One region of the Anoxybacillus kestanbolensis genome, then DNA from elsewhere that is predicted to be linked to it. Evidence: riboswitches for the same ligand, from Rfam matches in the RefSeq annotation. Region 1 holds a riboswitch; each other region holds the start of a gene.
The links. A riboswitch is a leader RNA that binds a small molecule or an ion and turns the genes downstream of it on or off. The one in region 1 is predicted to bind thiamine pyrophosphate.

Region 1 (6,172 bases):
TGAACGATAAAGACGGGACGTTAGTGACGATTGCGCCAGACGGTACAGTTGTGAAAAAAGAAGTCAATAAATTTGCTTCGTTTGTACGTGCTATTCACGTGGGCAATCTCGGTGTTTGGAATCGTCTTATGATTGATGTTGCTGCGATTTCGATTATCATACTGACAGGGACGGGTATTTATTTATCCGCAAAAATTTTGCGTGCGCAAGCGAAAACAAAACAACGAAAAGCGGTCGCATAAACGAAAAGCACTTCGCATGAACGGTTTGTGCGAAGTGCTTTTTAACTAATTCGTTTCGTTGGTGTTTGTTGAATTTTCCCTGTCCCGTTGCATAGTGAGCATGTTTTATAAAGCGATAAACAAATTTTCATTTTCTTTTTTCCGAAGCATTTTGGACAAATTGTTTTTAATGCCATTGTCATCACCTCTTTAGAAAGCGTTTTCAATTATAGTATACCCTGTTTTTGTGTCATGTGTGCACAATCATTTTGTCCATTTTTAAACAGGTTGGCATGAGCCAACCTGTTACTTACGTGAATGTACTTCGTAAATGGCAAATTTCAAATAATCGCCTTCATCGGCGGCAAGTAGTTTTGGATGGTCATATCCTGCACCGCTCCAATGAATTTGACGTAAAATTTTCTTCGCATCAAACGCTGCTTCCGTAACCATCGCTTGAAACATATATGGATGCACATGATACGAACAACTTGCTGTCACGAAAAAGCCGCCGTCTTTCACTAACTTTAAGCCGTTTAAATTAATATCTTTATAGCCGGCAAGCGCCTTTGGCACCGCATGAGCGGATTTTGCAAACGCTGGTGGGTCAATAATGACGACATCCCATTTTTTCCCCTGTTGTACGCATTCGCGTAAGTAGTCAAACGCGTTCGCAACGACGAAATCCACATTTGTAAATCCGTTTAACTCTGCGTTTCGCTTTGCTGTTTCAATCGCATGTTCAGAAATATCGACAGCGGTCACATGTTTTGCTCCGTATAAGCAGGCGTTTAACATAAATGAACCTGTATGCGTAAAACAATCGAGCACGGTTGATTCGCTTGTAATCAGCGGCTTGATGGCAGCACGATTTTGACGTTGATCGAAGAAAAATCCTGTTTTTTGTCCGTTTTCGATATCGACAATGTATTTCACGCCGTTTTCTTCAATTTGTACGTTCGTATCGCACGTGCCGTACCAAAATCCTTTTTCTTGTTTTAATCCTTCTAATTCGCGCACGTGAACGTCGTTGCGCAAATAAATCGCTTTCGGTTGAAAAACGTCAAGAAGCGCTTGTAAAATCCATTCTTTTCTTTTTTCCATGCCGAGCGATAAAATTTGCACAACGAGCACATCTTCGTACTTATCAACGATGAGCCCAGGTAAAAAATCGGCTTCTCCATAAACGGCGCGACATGAACGAACGCCCGGAATCATCCGTTCGCGATACGCCCATGCTTGACGAATACGGTTCATAAAAAATTGCGCATTTAATTCATCGTTTGGATTTTGCGTTAACACGCGCACGATCATTTGTGATTTTGGATTAATATATCCTTTCGCTAAAAAGTGACGTTGATGGTTATATACGTTGACGAAATCCCCCGGTTCAAAATCTCCTTCAATATAATCGACTTCGCTTTGAAACACCCACGGATGTCCAAGCTCGAGCCGTTTTTTTCTTTTTCGTTTTAAAAATACATTTGCCATACATCCCACTCCTGACTATATATTCGCTACTTTAGCATACAGGAAGAACACGATGCGCGCAAATGGTGGAGAAAAATATTTGACAATTCCATGAAATATGCTAATATTAGTGACAAAGTGAATGATGCAAATGTATTCCACTAGGGGGGCCTTTAGATAGGCTGAGATCAAAGTGTGCCTTTGAGACCCTTAGAACCTGATCTGGATCATACCAGCGTAGGGAAGTGGAAACGGTGCGAAGTGTGTCTCTTATTAATTTCCATCGTTTACAACCACTTTCTTTGCGCAAAGAAAGTGGTTTTTTATTTTTCTTAAGGGGGAGAGGTTATGTTGTTTTCAGAGCAGTTGCGCAAGGCTGTCGATCCGATTTGGGAAGCGAGCTTTCATCATCCGTTCGTGAAGGAGCTCGGGGAAGGAACACTTGATTTACGTTGTTTTCGCTATTATGTATTACAAGATTCATATTATTTGACACACTTTGCAAAAGTGCAAGCGCTTGGCGGGGCGATGGCTGATGATTTACAAACGACCGCAAGCATGGCGCATCATGCGCAAAGTACGTATGAAGCTGAGCTTCGTTTACATGAAACGTTTATGAAAGAGCTCGGTATTACAGAAGAAGAAAAGGCGTCGTTTGTTCCTGCTCCAACTGCGTATGCGTACACGTCCCACATGTATCGCGCGTCGTTTGCAGGACGTTTTGGCGATGTATTAGCTGCCATTTTACCGTGCTATTGGTTGTATTACGAAATTGGTGAGCGGTTAAAACATTGTAAGCCGAATCATCCAATTTATGCACAATGGATTGAAGCGTACGGCTCTGACTGGTTCAAACAGCTTGTCGAACAACAAATTGCGCGTTTAAACGACATCGCAAAAACAGCTAGCGAAAAAGAGTTAGAGCGGATGAAGCAACACTTTGTGATCAGCAGTCAATATGAATATTTATTTTGGGACATGGCGTACAAATTAGAACGTTGGCCAATTGAAGAGGAGGATGTTTATGCAAACGAAAGGGCTTAAATTAACAGACGTATTAACGACCGTTGTGGTGGCGATTGTGTTTGGGATTGTGTATAAAGTGTGGGGACCGCTTTACTATGCGGTAAAACCGCTTGGACTTCATCTTGATCAACTCATTTATGGTATGTGGTTTATTGCGGCAACTGTTGCCTATTTATTAATTCGTAAACCAGGAGTGGCGCTGCTTGCAGAAGTGGCTGCGGCATCAGGAGAGTTTTTAGCTGGTTCTGAATGGGGGCTTGAGGTGCTATTTTACGGCTTTGTGCAAGGGTTGCTCGCTGAACTTGTTTTCGCTGCTTTCCGCTATAAACGTTTTGATGTGGCGGTTGTGTCGCTTGCAGCGGTTGGTTCAACGATCGCTTCATTAGTGCTTGATTTTTACAAAGGATATATCGACCAATTAGCATGGTGGAATTTAACGTTATTTATCGGTGCGCGTTTCATTGGAGCGATCATCATTGCTGGTGTATTTGCTTATTCGCTTGTGAAAGCGCTCGAAGCGACAGGTGTGACGCAATTGTTGCGTCCGACGACAAAAGAAGATTACGACTCGCTTGATAAATAGAAGGTGACATCATTGATCCATATCGAACAATTGCGCTTAAAATTTCCGGGGGCAGAAAAGCGGTTATTTACCGATGTATCGCTTTCGATTAAAAAAGGAGAAAAAGTGTTGCTTTTAGGCCCATCGGGATGCGGAAAATCCACGCTTTTGCAAGTGATGGCGGGCATTATTCCGCGCTCGATCGATGTGCCGATGAAAGCGAGTAAACTGCACATTCCAAATCGTGTAGGCTATGTGTTTCAAGATCCCGATGCCCAGTTTTGTATGCCGTATGTTGATGAAGAAATGGCTTTTGTTCTCGAAAATCTCGGTGTGCCACGTGCAGAGATGGAAGAAAAAATAGCGCACATGCTTCGTCTTGTGCGCCTCCGTCTCCCGCACGTTCATGTACCGATTCAAACATTATCTGGAGGAATGAAACAGCGGTTAGCGATTGCGTCAGTTTTAGCGCTTGAACCTGATGTGTTATGTTTAGACGAACCGACAGCACTTCTTGATGAAGAAGGAACAAAAGCGGTGTGGGAAACGTTAAAAGAAGTGGCGGAGGATCGAACCGTTGTCATTGTTGAACATAAAATTGAACACATTGTTGATTTTGTCGAGCGCATCATTTTATTTAACGAACATGGTGAGATCATCGCTGACGGCGGAACGAATGAAATTTTTTCAACGTATCGTTCGTTTATTACAGAACAAGGGATTTGGCATCCAGACGTGTGGGAAACGTATAAAAAGCCAAAAACAGCGCAACAACCGTATGCACATGGGGATGTTCTTTTACATGTACAGTCGCTTCGCGGCTTTCGACAAAAAGAAGAAAAAATAGCGGTCGACGAGTTAGTGATTCATGCGGGTGAATGGATTGCGGTTACAGGGGAAAACGGTGCAGGGAAAAGTACGTTGTTGCAAAGCTTAATGAAACTTATTCGAACAGAAGGCGATATGTATTGGCAAGGAGAGCTTGTCAAACATGAAGGATTGTTATATGACAACATTGCTTTTGTGTTCCAAAACCCCGAGTTTCAATTTGTTACAAATCGTGTAGATGATGAGTTAGCGTACTCTTTCCGTCTTGAAAAACACCCGGAGCATGAAATAGCCAAGGAAGTGGATCGACTGCTCGAACGGTTTCATTTAAGCGCGCAACGGCATTTACATCCATACCAATTGTCGATCGGGCAAAAGCGGCGACTAAGTGTTGCTGCGTCGGTGACGGAGCAACATCGCCTATTGCTTCTTGATGAACCGACGTTCGGACAAGATGCAAAAAATACGTTTGCGCTGCTCGAATGGCTTGAAGCGTATCGACAACAAGGAAAGGCAATTGTCATGGTAACACACGATGAACGTATCGTGTCTGAATTCGCGACAAGACGATGGGTCATTGAAAGCGGAAAGATTGTCGCTGATGAAATGATTGCACCGCGAATGCTTGTACGAGGTGAAATAGGATGAGATGGAGCATTGACCATCGCGAAACATGGTTGCATCAAACGAATCCGACAGCGAAATTGCTTTTCTTTTTGCCGATGTTTGTTGTGATTGTTTTTGTCCATAATCCGAACGTACTCATCAACTGGACAATCGGATTTACCGCCTTATTTATGTTGTTTAGCGGTTATCGGATGAAGCATATGCTTTTGTTTTTTGCTCCGTTTTTGTTCATTTTCATTTCTACGTCGTCGTCGATGATTTTGTTTGGAAAAGGGGAGACGACGTGGTTTCATTGGGGGCTGATTCATATTACCGAAGAAAGTTTTTACCGCGGCGTTCACCTCGGCTTTCGTACGCTTTTGTTTGCGATTTTCGGATTAATGTTTGCGCTCACGACAAAGCCGGTGCTTTTATTTTACTCGCTTATGCAACAAGCGAAAGTGAAACCGAAATATGCGTATAGTTTTTTAGCAGCTATTCGTTTATTGCCGATCATGTTAGAAGAATTTCAAACGGTTCATCAAGCGCTAAAGGTGCGACGGGCTGCCAAAGCGAAAGGATTTCGTGGCAAACTTGAATTGGTGAAACGATATGCGATCCCGCTTTTATCACAAAGTATTCGCCGCGCTCAGCGCATTGCGGTGGCGATGGAAGCAAAAGGATTTACAAATGAACGAACACGGACGTTTTATTATGAAGTGACGATGGGGAAATATGACATTTATTTACTTATCGTCATATGCGTTATCGTTGCAGCTGGATATTACGTCGCGGACGTGTTCCCATACGTGGCGATAAAGGATGTGCGGTAAGTATGAAAGAGTTCCATCTCATCTCAACAGGCAATCAGTCGATGGACACGTTTGTTCATATTTCATCGCTCGTCCATTCATATGTCGATTACATTCATATTCGTGAAAAGCATCGCTCAGCGAAAGAAATTAGCATGATTGTGGAAAAGTTGCTTGAAGCAAATGTGCCAACACAAAAAATTATCGTCAATGATCGAGTGGACGTCGCAGTCGTTTATGGCGTTGGCGGCGTTCAGCTCGCTCATCATAGTTTGGCGCCTAAACGAATAAAAGAGAAGTTTCCATTTTTGCGTGTCGGCCGATCTGTTCATACATTGGAAGAAGCAAAACAAGCGGAAGACGAAGGAGCGGACTACGTCGTTTTCGGACATATATACGAAACGAATTGTAAAGAAGGCTTGAAGCCGCGCGGGCTTTCATCGTTGCAGCAGTTGGCGAGTTACATATGCATTCCTATCGTTGCCATTGGAGGCATTAAACCTTATCATGTTCGTGATGTGTTCATGGCGGGGGCAAAAGGGATTGCGGTGATGTCTACTGTATTTGACGCGGATGATCCGCTGTATATGGTTCAACTATATCGGAAACAAATGGGGGCGAATACATGGACGTTTTAATTATTGGGG
Region 2 (6,172 bases), on a different contig from region 1:
CGTGGCTTCAAACGATCACCCGCTCGTTCACAAACAAGAAGTATGTATAAGCGATCTACAAAATCAAATATGGATTACGCGCGAATTAGGCTCTGGCACACGTGAATACTTTAACCATTTTATTCGTTCAAATGGATTAAAAATTAAATCGCTCATGATCATCAGCAGCAATCAAGGAATTAAAGAAACGCTAATGCGTGGAAATGGATTAGCCTTTCTTTCGCGCCATGTAATTGAGCGCGAATTAAAACAAGGTCACTTATCGATCGTCTGTTTAAAGCACCCCCCTTTTTACCGAACGTTTTCTTATCTTTATGCACCGACAATGAAAAGCAAAAAAATTGTTCATTTATTTATTGATTTTCTCGAACGAAAAAAGATGTAACGAGCACGGCTATCCTGCTCTGTTACACCCTTTTCGTCTTAATGCTCTGCTAGCTGTGACACTGGAACACGCTGTTGATTTTCCGGATTGTCTAAAAAATGGATTGTTGCCGTTTCCGTTTGCGCATCGACATGTTCGATATATACCGATTTTCCATTATACGTTACATTTTTCATATCGGGCGATTGAGCAATTTGTTGCGCACGTGTTACGTTCATGTTGTTTCCCTCCCTTCAAACGATTATTATCATCTACGTTTCACGTTAAAAATATACAAAAAAAGAGCACCCACAAGGTGATATGATCCCCTTATAGTAGACAGAAAAAAGAAAGCCCATTAATCTGTCTACTATGGAGGGGATTTTTCTATGGGAAAAATACGAAAAACCTATGATGTAACGTTTAAAAAGAAAGCGGTGGATTTGTATTTGAAAGAGGGCATGGGCTCTAAAACAGTGGCGAAAGAATTAGGGATTAGTGATTCTATGGTACGTCGATGGGTGAAACGTTATGAACAGGAAGGAATCAAAGGACTGGAGGAAAAACGAGGAAAGGCCAAAGGACCAGGCAAAGGAAGACCGAGAACTCGCCCAGAAGATCCTGAAACGAAAATTAAACGTCTTGAGGCGGAAGTAGAGATGCTAAAAAAGCTCTTAAAGAGGTGAAAGGGGGAATGGAAGCCGTACCAGCTCACAAGAAGTTTGCGATCATTCAAGAAATGACGGGGCGTTATGGTTCGATTCAAGAATTATGTAAAATCGCAGGTGTGTCTCGAAGTGGATATTACAAGTGGGGAAAACAACAGGAACACCCTTCTCAAAAGCAATTGGAAGACGAGCAGCTAAAGAAAAAAATCAAGGAGTGCCATGAAGAATTGAAAGGAATCTATGGATATCGGAGAGTCCAAGTCTGGCTTCAACGGAAATATAAACTGAATATCAACCATAAACGAGTACAAAGATTGATGAGAGAGATGGGAATCCGCGCGGTAATTCGGAAGAAACGGCCTTATTACGGAAAGAAAGAGCCTTATGTCATTTCAGACAATCATCTAAACCGGGATTTCCATGCGTCAAAGCCAAATGAGAAGTGGGTTACCGATATCACCTATTTAATATTTAATGGGCAAAAGCTCTATTTGTCCGCCATTAAAGACCTATACAATAATGAAATCGTAGCCTACCACATGAGTCGAAGAAATGACGTCAAACTGGTGATTGATACGTTAAAAAAGGCCATAAAAAAACGGAATGTAAATGGCCTCCTCCTGCATAGTGATCAGGGGTTCCAGTATACATCCCGTCAATACAACAACCTACTAAAAAGATACAATATAAAGGCCAGTATGTCCAGAAAAGGAAACTGTTTGGACAATGCCTGCATGGAAAACTTCTTCAGCCATTTCAAGGCAGAGTGTTTCAATCTGTACTCTTTCCATACAGCCGAAGAGGTAAAGGATGCCGTACACAAATATATTCGTTTTTATAACCACCAACGTTTTCAAAAGAAATTAAACAACCTGAGTCCTTATGAATATAGGACTCAGGCTGCTTAAACGTGCTTTTTTATTTCTGTCTACTTGACAGGGGTCACTTCAAGGTTGGTATGCTGCTCTTATTTTTTATACACATGAATCGAAAGTCCTTTTTTTCTCATAAACATATGTGAAAATAAAGGAAGAACAGGGCGAACATAGAAGTAATTGTTGATCTATAGAGGAGGGAGATAATGCTAGAAAGATGGTTGAAAGAGTCTTCGTATACAGTCGTATTTACTGGGGCGGGAATGTCTACAGAGAGCGGACTTCCCGATTTTCGTTCGACAAAATCAGGACTTTGGCGCACGAAAAATCCACAACAATTGGCAAGTACGTATGCTATGCAACATAATCGAGACGAGTTTATCGCATTTTATCAATATCGTATTCGCACACTTCTTGAATGCCAACCACATATCGGACATACAATTTTAGCAAATTGGCAAACACGAGGGCTTATTCATCAAATTATCACACAAAATGTCGATGGATTTCATCAACGAGCAGGTAGTACAAATGTCATTGAATTACATGGAACGTTGCGAACCGTTCATTGCTCGCACTGCAAACAAACATATGATGCAAAACGGTATGTAGACGAACAGTTGAAGTGCACGTGCGGTAGTTTTTTGCGCCCTTCCGTTGTTTTATTTGGCGAATCGTTGCCGTATGATGCGTTTGAACAAGCATGGACAGCAGCCGAACGAGCAGATTTATGGATTGTACTCGGCTCTTCTTTACAAGTATCGCCAGCTAACGAGCTTCCTGTCATCGCCAAACGAAGCGGAGCAAAACTCGTTATTGTGAATATGGAACCGACGCCATTAGATGACTGGGCAGATTTGCTTATACATGGTCGTAAAATCGGAGAAGTGTTGCAGGAAATTGACGCATTCCTTTAAAAGTGAGTGTGTCCCAAAACGTGTACTTTTGGGACACATTATGTTTAATTTCCCAAAAACCATTCGTATATCGTTTTTGCTGTACTTTCATCAACATCAACAACTTTTGCACGTATGCCTGGCATGACCGTCGCATGTACGGTACATAATCCGAGTCGTTGTTGCATACGAGATTGAGAGATTGTTAACGATTGAATACGATGCTTTAACCGCTTGGTTATGTAAATAACAATCACAATCGGATGTAACCGTTTCGCTTCATTCATCATGTTCATCTTCCTTTACTAAAGAAGAAATGTGTAACGCAACTTCTCTGCTGCTTGTTCATCAAGGAACGGAATTTCATGTGCCATTGCTGCTGTATAAATATAAAGCGAAGCAAGTTTATACTTTCTTGCTAATGGACCTTGCTTTACATCAACATGTTGCACGCAGCGAAGCGGAATAAGCGTACGCTTACGAATCCACACCCCATGTTCAAGCTCGATTTCCTGATCGCGTATCACATATACCGCCAACGTTCCCATTTCCAGCGTGGAACGAAGAAAACGAATAACATGCCATCTACAATCGACAAACAGACAAACATCAAAACGACCCATGTCGAAACGAAAAAACTAACAATTACGTACAAAAGGGAAAAAATAATGAAACGAATAGCTTCATATATGCGCCATATAGACACAGCACGTTTCGATAGAACATTCCCCCGTTTTCTTACACACCCCTTTTTCATGCTTCTATCACTGCACTTCTAACATACGAACTCCATCCCGAAATCATCGGTTCGTACGTCCACTATGCCCCCATTTTAACAAGTTTGTCATTTATAACTTTACAATATTTTTATCATGTGCTAAATTATTTTTAAAGTTCATAATTTTACATCTACTAGGGGTGTCCAATAGCTTGGACTGAGAGAAGAACGCGCAAAAGTTCTTTGACCCTTTGAACCTGATCTGGGTGATGCCAGCGTAGGGAAGTAGATGGCGCGAGTGTTCTTTACTTGTGCTATTTGCGGACAAGATCAGGTTCTCTTTATGGAGCCTGATCTTTTTACGTATTGGCGTTGCTCCAGCTAAAAAATGAAAAGGAGCGATTAAAAATGAAAGACTTATTTTCATCAATGCCATTTCCCTCGAGTAAAAAAGTGTATGTGCTCGGAACGCGTGAAGATGTTCGTGTGCCAATGCGAGAAATTCAACTTTCTCCAACCAAAACAGGTACAACGATGCTAGAAAATGAGCCTATTCGAGTCTATGACACGAGTGGACCATACACCGACCCACTTTTCGCGCCGAATATTGATAAAGGATTGCCAAAATTAAGAGAAAAATGGATAACGGAGCGTGGCGATGTAGAAGAATATAACCCTTCATTAGTGAGAACAAACATTCCTTTTTCACCTAGACGTTTTCGTGCGAAAAAAGGGAAAGTTGTGACCCAAATGCATTATGCAAAACGAGGGATCATTACACCTGAAATGGAGTTTGTCGCAATTCGTGAACAAATGGATCCCGAATTTGTTCGTCAAGAAGTTGCAGCAGGAAGAGCAATTATCCCAGCTAATATTAACCACCCTGAAAGTGAACCAATGATTATAGGAAGTAAATTCCATGTGAAAATTAACGCAAATATCGGAAATTCAGCTGTCACATCTTCCTTAGAAGAAGAAGTTGAAAAAATGCTTTGGGCTGTTCGTTGGGGTGCCGATACAGTCATGGACTTATCGACAGGAAAGCATATACATGAGACGCGAGAATATATTATTCGAAACTCCCCTGTGCCGATTGGAACTGTACCTATTTACCAGGCGTTAGAGAAAGTGAACGGCATTGTCGAAAACTTATCATGGGACATTTACCGAGAAACATTAATTGAACAAGCCGAACAAGGCGTAGACTATTTTACTATTCATGCAGGTGTCTTACTTCGCTATATCCCACTAACAGTCAACCGAACAACTGGTATTGTCTCTCGGGGTGGTTCAATTATGGCACAATGGTGTTTAGCACACCATGAAGAAAACTTTTTATACACCCACTTCGAAGAAATTTGCGAAATTTTAAAAACTTACGATATTGCTATTTCACTTGGGGATGGATTACGTCCAGGCTCAATTGCAGACGCAAACGATGAGGCGCAATTCGCCGAGTTACAAACACTTGGAGAGTTGACAAAAATCGCTTGGGAACATGATGTCCAAGTGATGATCGAAGGCCCAGGGCATATTCCAATGCATAAAATTAAAGAAAATGTCGATAAACAAATTGAAATTTGTCATGGGGCACCTTTTTATACGCTAGGTCCTATCACTACCGACATTGCACCAGGTTACGACCATATCACCTCAGCTATCGGTGCAGCGCTTATCGGCTGGCACGGTACGGCCATGCTTTGCTATGTGACACCAAAAGAACATCTCGGCCTACCGAATAAAGAAGACGTCCGCCAAGGAGTCATCGCCTACAAAATTGCTGCCCACGCTGCTGACTTAGCAAAAGGACACCCTGGCGCACAAACGCGTGATGATGCATTATCAAAGGCGAGATTTGAGTTCCGTTGGCAAGATCAATTCAACTTGTCACTAGATCCTGAGCGCGCACGTGAATATCACGATGAAACGCTACCGGCCGAAGGAGCAAAGCTTGCTCATTTTTGTTCGATGTGCGGTCCAAAATTTTGTTCAATGAATATTTCTCATGAATTACAAAAAACACTACAAAGCGAAGGAATGAAAGAAAAGGCAAAACAATTTGTTGAATATACAAACATCATGCAAGCTGAGAGATAGCGCTCAGCTTGCACTTTTTTTACAAAAAATGTTATTTAAGTCATATTCGTTGACATTCCGCTTACTATAGCTTAAATTTAAGTCGTAACTTTAAGTAGAAAGTATGGAAAGAGGTGACTTGCTTGCTCACAGATTTCATCATTTTTCTGTTAGGATTACTTCTAATCATCGGTGTATTAACAACGAAGTTTTCTTCTTGGCTAGGCGTGCCATCACTTGTATTTTACATACTCGTCGGAATGATTTTATCCAAATTTATATATTATGATAACGCTTTTCTCACCCAGATTGTTGGCATTTTTGCGTTAATCATTATTTTGTTTGAAGGTGGGATGAACACAAAGTGGAATACATTAAAAAAAGTTTTAGTTCCCGCTTCCTCCCTTGCAACGTTTGGAGTGCTAATTACTGCCATTTGCGTAGGCATATTTGCCAAATACATTTTACACGTTTCATGGGCCGAGGGATTTCTATTAGGCGCTATCGTTTCTTCGACTGACGCTGCAGCAATATTTGCTACGCTAGGAAGCGTCAATGTAAAACGCCGTCTCTCA
Region 3 (6,172 bases), on a different contig from region 1:
CGTTATGCTTGAAGTGGGACAATTGACGAAAATATATAACGAACAAAATAAAGTAGAAAACATTTCTTTTTCTGTTCAAGAAGGACAATGTTTAGCGTTATGTGGCGGTAACGGTGCAGGAAAAAGCACGATTATTAAAATGCTAATCGGACGGCTCCCACCGACGAAAGGAGACATATATGTAAACGAACAACCAATTCAAAACAACGACAAGCAATGGTTTTCATTTATGCCGGATCATCTTCAATTTCCCCCGCTTTTAACAGGTTATGAAGTGTTATCTTTATTTGGACAATGGCAAGGAGCAACAGACGAGCGGGTGAAACAATGTTTAGATGTTGTCGGACTGACGAATGATCAACATAAGCAAGTAAGGATGTATTCAAAAGGCATGCAACAGCGGCTCGCTTTTGCGCAAGCGCTCTTAGCGGATGCCCCATTGCTTATTTTAGATGAACCAACAAACGGTTTAGATCCGTATTGGGTATGGGAATTTAAACGACTTATTCGTTTGGAAAAGGAAAAGGGAAAAGCTATTATTTTTTCGACACATATGCTGTCAATAGTTGAGGAAATTGCAGATACTGTCGTATTTATTCATCAAGGACAAATGCTTATATACGATTCGGTTTCCGCGCTTTGTCAAGATGGAAAATCGTTAGAGTCTATATTTTTTGCACAAATTTCACAACATATGTCATACTGAAAAAGTAAGCAAATATTGCTTGCTTTTTTCATTCGAAGGGGGAGGTAAAGTGTTAAAATTATACGTCATTCGTCATGCTGAAACAGAGTGGAATGCACAACAACGCATGCAAGGATGGAAAGACTCGCCTTTAACTGAAAAGGGAAAAAAACAGGCAGCACTTTTACACGATCGGTTTCGTACAGTCCCGTTTACTGCTGCGTATTGTAGTCCAAGTGATCGTACGAAAGAAACAGCACAAATTGTTTTAGGGCAACGTCATGTGCCAATATATTTTGATGAACGGCTACGTGAGATTTACTTAGGTGATTGGGAAGGGAAAACGATTGCAGAAATTGCGCAATCCGACGAGCAAAATCATTATCATTTTTATCATGATCCAGATGCATACAAGCCGATTATTGGCGAGACGTTTTTTGATGTTCAACGTCGAGCTGTTGCTACGATCCAACATATAGCTAAAAATCATTCAGAAGGTCATATTCTTGTCGTTACACATGGTATGGTGATTCGCACGCTTCTTGTATATTGGAAACAACAAACGCTTGCGGAGTTGTGGAAAAATAGCCGTGTATACGGTACGAGTGTGACGATCGTATCGTTTGACGGGGAAAAGTGGGATATGGAATGTGAATCAGACATTTCACATCTTGAAAGTGGGCTGACACATTTATGAGAAAATGGATTATGTTTTTTACGGCAATTGTCTTTATTGTCGGTTGTACATCGCAAAATAAAGAGAAAACATTTGTTACGACAGTAGAATATGTTGTTGATGGGGATACAGTAAAAATAAAAAAAGATGGCGAAATCGTAACGGTTCGTCTACTAAATATCGATACCCCCGAAACGTATCGCGAAAAACAGGCGTATGGCGAAGAGGCAAAACAATTCGCTAAAGACGTTTTGCTTCACAAAAAAGTGACAGTTGAACTAAGCGCAAAAGAACAACCGTACGATCGTTATGGTCGATTGCTTGCGTACATATGGTTAGAGGATGGAACTTTATACCAAGAAAAAATTGTACAAGAAGGGTTTGCGCGTGTTGCTTACGTATTTGAACCGGACACAAAATATGCAAAAAAATTGTATAAAGCACAAGAAAAAGCAAAAAAAGCAAAAAAACGAATATGGAGTGTCGATGGATACGTGACAGAAGAAGGATTTAATATGAGTGTATGGTTAAATAAAGCTTCGTAAATGTGAAAAGGGCTGGATGAAACAGCCCTTTTAATGTGCGAGCATCGCTTGCATATCTTCTTCTACATCGCCGATAAGTTTGAGACCGAACATGTCTTGTAGGACGCGTAACACACTTTCAGAAATAAAGTGCGGTGCTTTCGGTCCAATTCGAATGTCTTGAATGCCTAAACTAAACAATCCGAGTAAGATTGCAACTGCTTTTTGTTCAAACCATGAAAGAACGATGCTGACCGGTAACTCATTGACCTCACAGCCGAATGCTTCCGCAAGCGCCATTGCAATTTTGACAGTCGAAATCGAGTTGTTGCATTGCCCTAAATCAATATATCGTGGAATGTTCGTGCCAGGAACAACCCCGTAGTCGACATCGTTAAAGCGGAATTTCCCACAGGATGTCGTTAAAATGACAGTGTTTTTCGGTAACGATGTAGCTAACGTGCGATAATATTCACCGCCTTTTCCAGGAGCGTCGCAACCTGCGATAACGAAAAAGCGTTCAATTTTTCCTTCTTTTACAGCTTGAATAATTTCTGGTGCAATTTGAATTACAGTTTCGTGATGGAAACCAGTCACTAACGTTTCATCCGATTCAATGTTTGCTTCTGGAAGTTGTAGCGCTTTCTCAATTAACGGCGTGAAATCATCGTTTTCGATTTTTTGCACATGTTCTAATCCGGCTACATCATATGAAAACATGCGATCAGCATATGAACCTTTTATCGGCATGACACAGTTTGTTGTCGCTAAAATAGCACCAGGGAATTTTTCAAATAGGCGACGTTGATCGTACCATGCTTTTCCGACATTTCCTTTCAGATGTTTATATTTTTTTAATTGTGGGTAACCATGTGCTGGAAGCATTTCGGAATGTGTGTAAATGTTAATTCCTTTTCCTTCTGTTTGTTTTAATAGTTGTTCAAGGGCAAATAAGTTATGTCCTGTAACGAGAATACATTTTCCTTCAATTCTATTTTGCGTTACACGAACAGGTTGAGGAATGCCAAGTCGTTCTGTATGTGCTCGATCGAGTAGTTCCATTACGCGAATGGCTGCTCTTCCGACTTTCATCGCCATGTCTATATGTTCTTGTACGTTAAAGTTAGAGTTTGTTAACGTCATATATAACGCTTCATGTGTCGTTGTATCAACGAACGGATCGGTATACCCAAGTTGATGGGCATGCGTGCGATATGCTGCAATTCCTTTTAATGCAAATACGATCGTATCTTGCAAACTTGCAATTGTTTCATCTTTCCCGCAAACTCCAACAACAGTACATCCCCCTGTTGGTGTTTGTTCACATTGATGACAAAACATTATGACCCCTCCTTTTCTTATTGACACTTTAACAATAGGAGAAAATATGTACGTCGTAAGTGATACATATCACACTTTCATACAAAAATGTGAACGGAATTTGACAATAATCCATATTGAATCAAGAGAAAAAATGTATTAAAATGAAAGAAAATTGAATCAATCAAACTACTAGGGGTGCCGGATGGCGATGGCTGAGAGGAAAACGCGCAATCAGTTTTCCAACCCTTTGAACCTGATCTGGTTTGTACCAGCGGAGGGAAGTAGGCTATGTTTTCAGTACGCAAACTAGTCGACTCTGTCCGACTAGTTTTTATTTTTTTTAGGGGGAATGAATGATGAATGTAGGACAATGGTTAACGCGTGTTAGGAAGGAGTCACCACTCGTACATAATATGACAAATGTTGTGGTGACCAATTTTGTTGCGAATGGTTTGCTTGCTGTAGGCGCATCTTCTGTTATGGCGTATGCAAAAGAAGAAGTAGCGGATATGGTTCGGTTAGCTCGTGCTTTAGTGTTAAACATTGGCACGCTAAACGAAACAGACGTAGAGGCGATGTTAATTGCCGGAAAAGCAGCAAATGAGGCAAACATTCCTGTCATTTTCGATCCTGTTGGAGCTGGTGCGACAGCGTACCGCACCGAAACAGCCAGACGTATATTACGTGAAGTAAACATTTCGATTTTACGTGGGAACGCATCGGAAATTGCGAGCATTGCGGGTGAACAAGTACGTACAAAAGGAGTCGATGCAGGAGACGTTCAAGGTGACCTCGTGGATGTAGCGAAAAAAGCAGCACTCATGTTTCGTTCTGTAGTTGTTGTCACAGGGAAAGATGATGTAGTAACCGATGGAGAACGTATTGTAATCGTCTCAAATGGTGATGCGATGTTAACGAAAGTAACAGGGACAGGTTGTTTGTTAAGTTCGGTATTAGGTGCATTTGCGGGTATAGGAGACGATATGATGATGTCATCAGTTGCTGCCCTCGCTTATTACGGTGTGGCGGCTGAAAAAGCAGCCAAACAAGCAAAAGCACCTGGTTCTTTTCAACTTTCTTTTTTAAATGCTTTACATGAAACGAGTGCAGAAGAAGTTGATCAATACGCGCGTATTCAAGGGGAATAAATGATGAAGCAGAAGCTATCGTTGTATTTCGTTATGGGGAGTATCGATTGTACGAAAGATCCGCTCGCTGTGCTTGATGAAGCAATTAAAGGCGGTATTACAATGTTTCAGTTTCGCGAAAAAGGAAAGGGGGCGCTTACGGGGATTGAAAAATACCGCTTAGCCGAGAAATTACTTGAACGATGCCGAATGTATAATATTCCTTTTATCGTGAATGACGATGTCGATTTGGCCCTCGCTTTACAGGCAGATGGCGTTCATGTCGGTCAAGAAGACGAAGTAGCTGAACGCGTTCGCGATCGCATAGGAGATAAATATTTAGGCGTATCTGTTCACAACTTAAATGAAGTAAAAAAAGCGCTTGCTGCTTGCGCCGATTATGTTGGATTAGGCCCGATTTTCCCAACTGTTTCAAAAGAAGATGCAAAGCAAGCATGTGGACTGACGATGATTGAACATATTCGTGCCCATGAAAAACGTGTTCCACTCGTTGCGATCGGTGGAATTACAGAACAAACAGCCAAACAAGTGATCGAAGCGGGTGCAGACGGAATTGCTGTCATTTCGGCCATTTGCCGTGCTGAACATATTTACGAACAAACAAAACGACTATATGAGATTGTCATGCGTGCAAAACAAAAAGGCGACAGATGATGTCGTCTTTTTGTTTTGTTCTGTGCAGGATTTTATTCATATATGTCGAAAGAAAATAGCGAACAAACGAAAGAGGGGATGGAGAAGATGGAACATATCGTACTATCATACGAAAATCGCGTCGCAACCATTGAATTGAATCGTCCGAATGCGCTAAATGCTTTACATGAACAAATGTTAACAGAGTTGTTACAAGCGTTAAAAGAAGTTGAAGCAAGTGAAGCGGATATCGTCATCATTCGTGGTCGCGGCAAAGGATTTAGCGCAGGGGGCGACATTAAGACGATGTTGCAATCAACGAATGAACATTCATTCATTGAAGTGATGGAAACGATTAAACAAATAGCGATGACATTGCATCAATTGCCGAAACTAACGATTAGCTACATACATGGTGCTGCTGCAGGATTAGGATTTAGTTTAGCCCTTGCTTGCGATCATGTAATCGCAAATAAACAAGCGCGCGTTGCAATGAATTTCATTGGCATTGGTTTAGTTCCAGATGGTGGGGGACATTTCTTTTTAAATCGAAAAATTGGAGATGTCAAATCAAAACAAATCATATGGGAAGGAAAAATAATGAGTGCACAAGAGGCATATGAAGTGGGACTCGTTGATGAAATCGGTGATGAACAAGCGATTCAGCACAAAGTGAATGAATGGCTAGCAAAACCGATTCGTGCGATGATTGCGACGAAGCAGTTATATGCTCGTTTAAGCGAACAACAGTTGTTGAACACGTTGCAAATGGAGACAGCGTATCAAGCGGAAATGCGCAAAACAAAAGACCACGAAGAAGGGATTCGCGCCTTTTTAGAGAAGCGACGTCCGCATTTTAGCGGAAAATAAAAAATTTGCAAAACTTTCATCTTTAAGCTATCTTTTTCGGGTTTGCAACGTGTATAAATGAAATATACAACAATATAACGAAAAGGGCGGCCGAAGATGAAAGTAGTAATTATTGATGACTATATGCCGACATTAGAAATGATGGAAGCGATGCTTGAACATATCGAAGGCATTTCTATTCATTTATTTGAAGATGCGGATAAGGCATATGCCTATATTTTATCTCAACAAGTCGATGTCATTTTAATGGACATTTGTATGCCAGGAATGGATGGGATTGAGTGGTGCCGACGATTCAAGCAACACGAGCAAT

Region 2: it holds a riboswitch for thiamine pyrophosphate, as region 1 does, so the genes downstream of both, thiC (phosphomethylpyrimidine synthase ThiC) here and tenA (thiaminase II) in region 1, are expected to answer to the same signal.
Region 3: it holds a riboswitch for thiamine pyrophosphate, as region 1 does, so the genes downstream of both, thiM (hydroxyethylthiazole kinase) here and tenA (thiaminase II) in region 1, are expected to answer to the same signal.

The regions. Positions count from the first base shown of each region.
Region 1 covers NZ_MQAD01000001.1:176,300-182,471, reverse strand. The annotation lists gene BO219_RS00960 (PepSY-associated TM helix domain-containing protein) at 1-242, shown strand, start outside; gene BO219_RS14975 (hypothetical protein) at 284-418, opposite strand; gene BO219_RS00955 (class I SAM-dependent rRNA methyltransferase) at 528-1,712, opposite strand; TPP riboswitch at 1,845-1,952, shown strand; gene tenA (thiaminase II) at 2,040-2,735, shown strand; gene BO219_RS00945 (ECF transporter S component) at 2,710-3,300, shown strand; gene BO219_RS00940 (ABC transporter ATP-binding protein) at 3,304-4,755, shown strand; gene BO219_RS00935 (energy-coupling factor transporter transmembrane component T family protein) at 4,752-5,546, shown strand; gene tenI (thiazole tautomerase TenI) at 5,549-6,163, shown strand; gene thiO (glycine oxidase ThiO) at 6,151-6,172, shown strand, end outside.
Region 2 covers NZ_MQAD01000005.1:13,229-19,400, reverse strand. The annotation lists gene BO219_RS02445 (LysR family transcriptional regulator) at 1-385, shown strand, start outside; gene BO219_RS02440 (small acid-soluble spore protein H) at 424-603, opposite strand; gene BO219_RS02435 (transposase) at 754-1,050, shown strand; gene BO219_RS02430 (IS3 family transposase) at 1,059-1,940, shown strand; gene BO219_RS02425 (NAD-dependent deacylase) at 2,114-2,824, shown strand; gene BO219_RS02420 (PH domain-containing protein) at 2,869-3,093, opposite strand; gene BO219_RS14725 (PH domain-containing protein) at 3,109-3,330, opposite strand; TPP riboswitch at 3,708-3,822, shown strand; gene thiC (phosphomethylpyrimidine synthase ThiC) at 3,930-5,618, shown strand; gene BO219_RS02405 (potassium/proton antiporter) at 5,732-6,172, shown strand, end outside.
Region 3 covers NZ_MQAD01000005.1:243,756-249,927, reverse strand. The annotation lists gene BO219_RS03695 (ABC transporter permease) at 1-12, shown strand, start outside; gene BO219_RS03690 (ABC transporter ATP-binding protein) at 5-706, shown strand; gene BO219_RS03685 (histidine phosphatase family protein) at 756-1,382, shown strand; gene BO219_RS03680 (thermonuclease family protein) at 1,379-1,906, shown strand; gene hcp (hydroxylamine reductase) at 1,937-3,226, opposite strand; TPP riboswitch at 3,390-3,505, shown strand; gene thiM (hydroxyethylthiazole kinase) at 3,562-4,356, shown strand; gene thiE (thiamine phosphate synthase) at 4,357-5,010, shown strand; gene BO219_RS03665 (enoyl-CoA hydratase) at 5,053-5,859, shown strand; gene BO219_RS03660 (PP2C family protein-serine/threonine phosphatase) at 5,956-6,172, shown strand, end outside.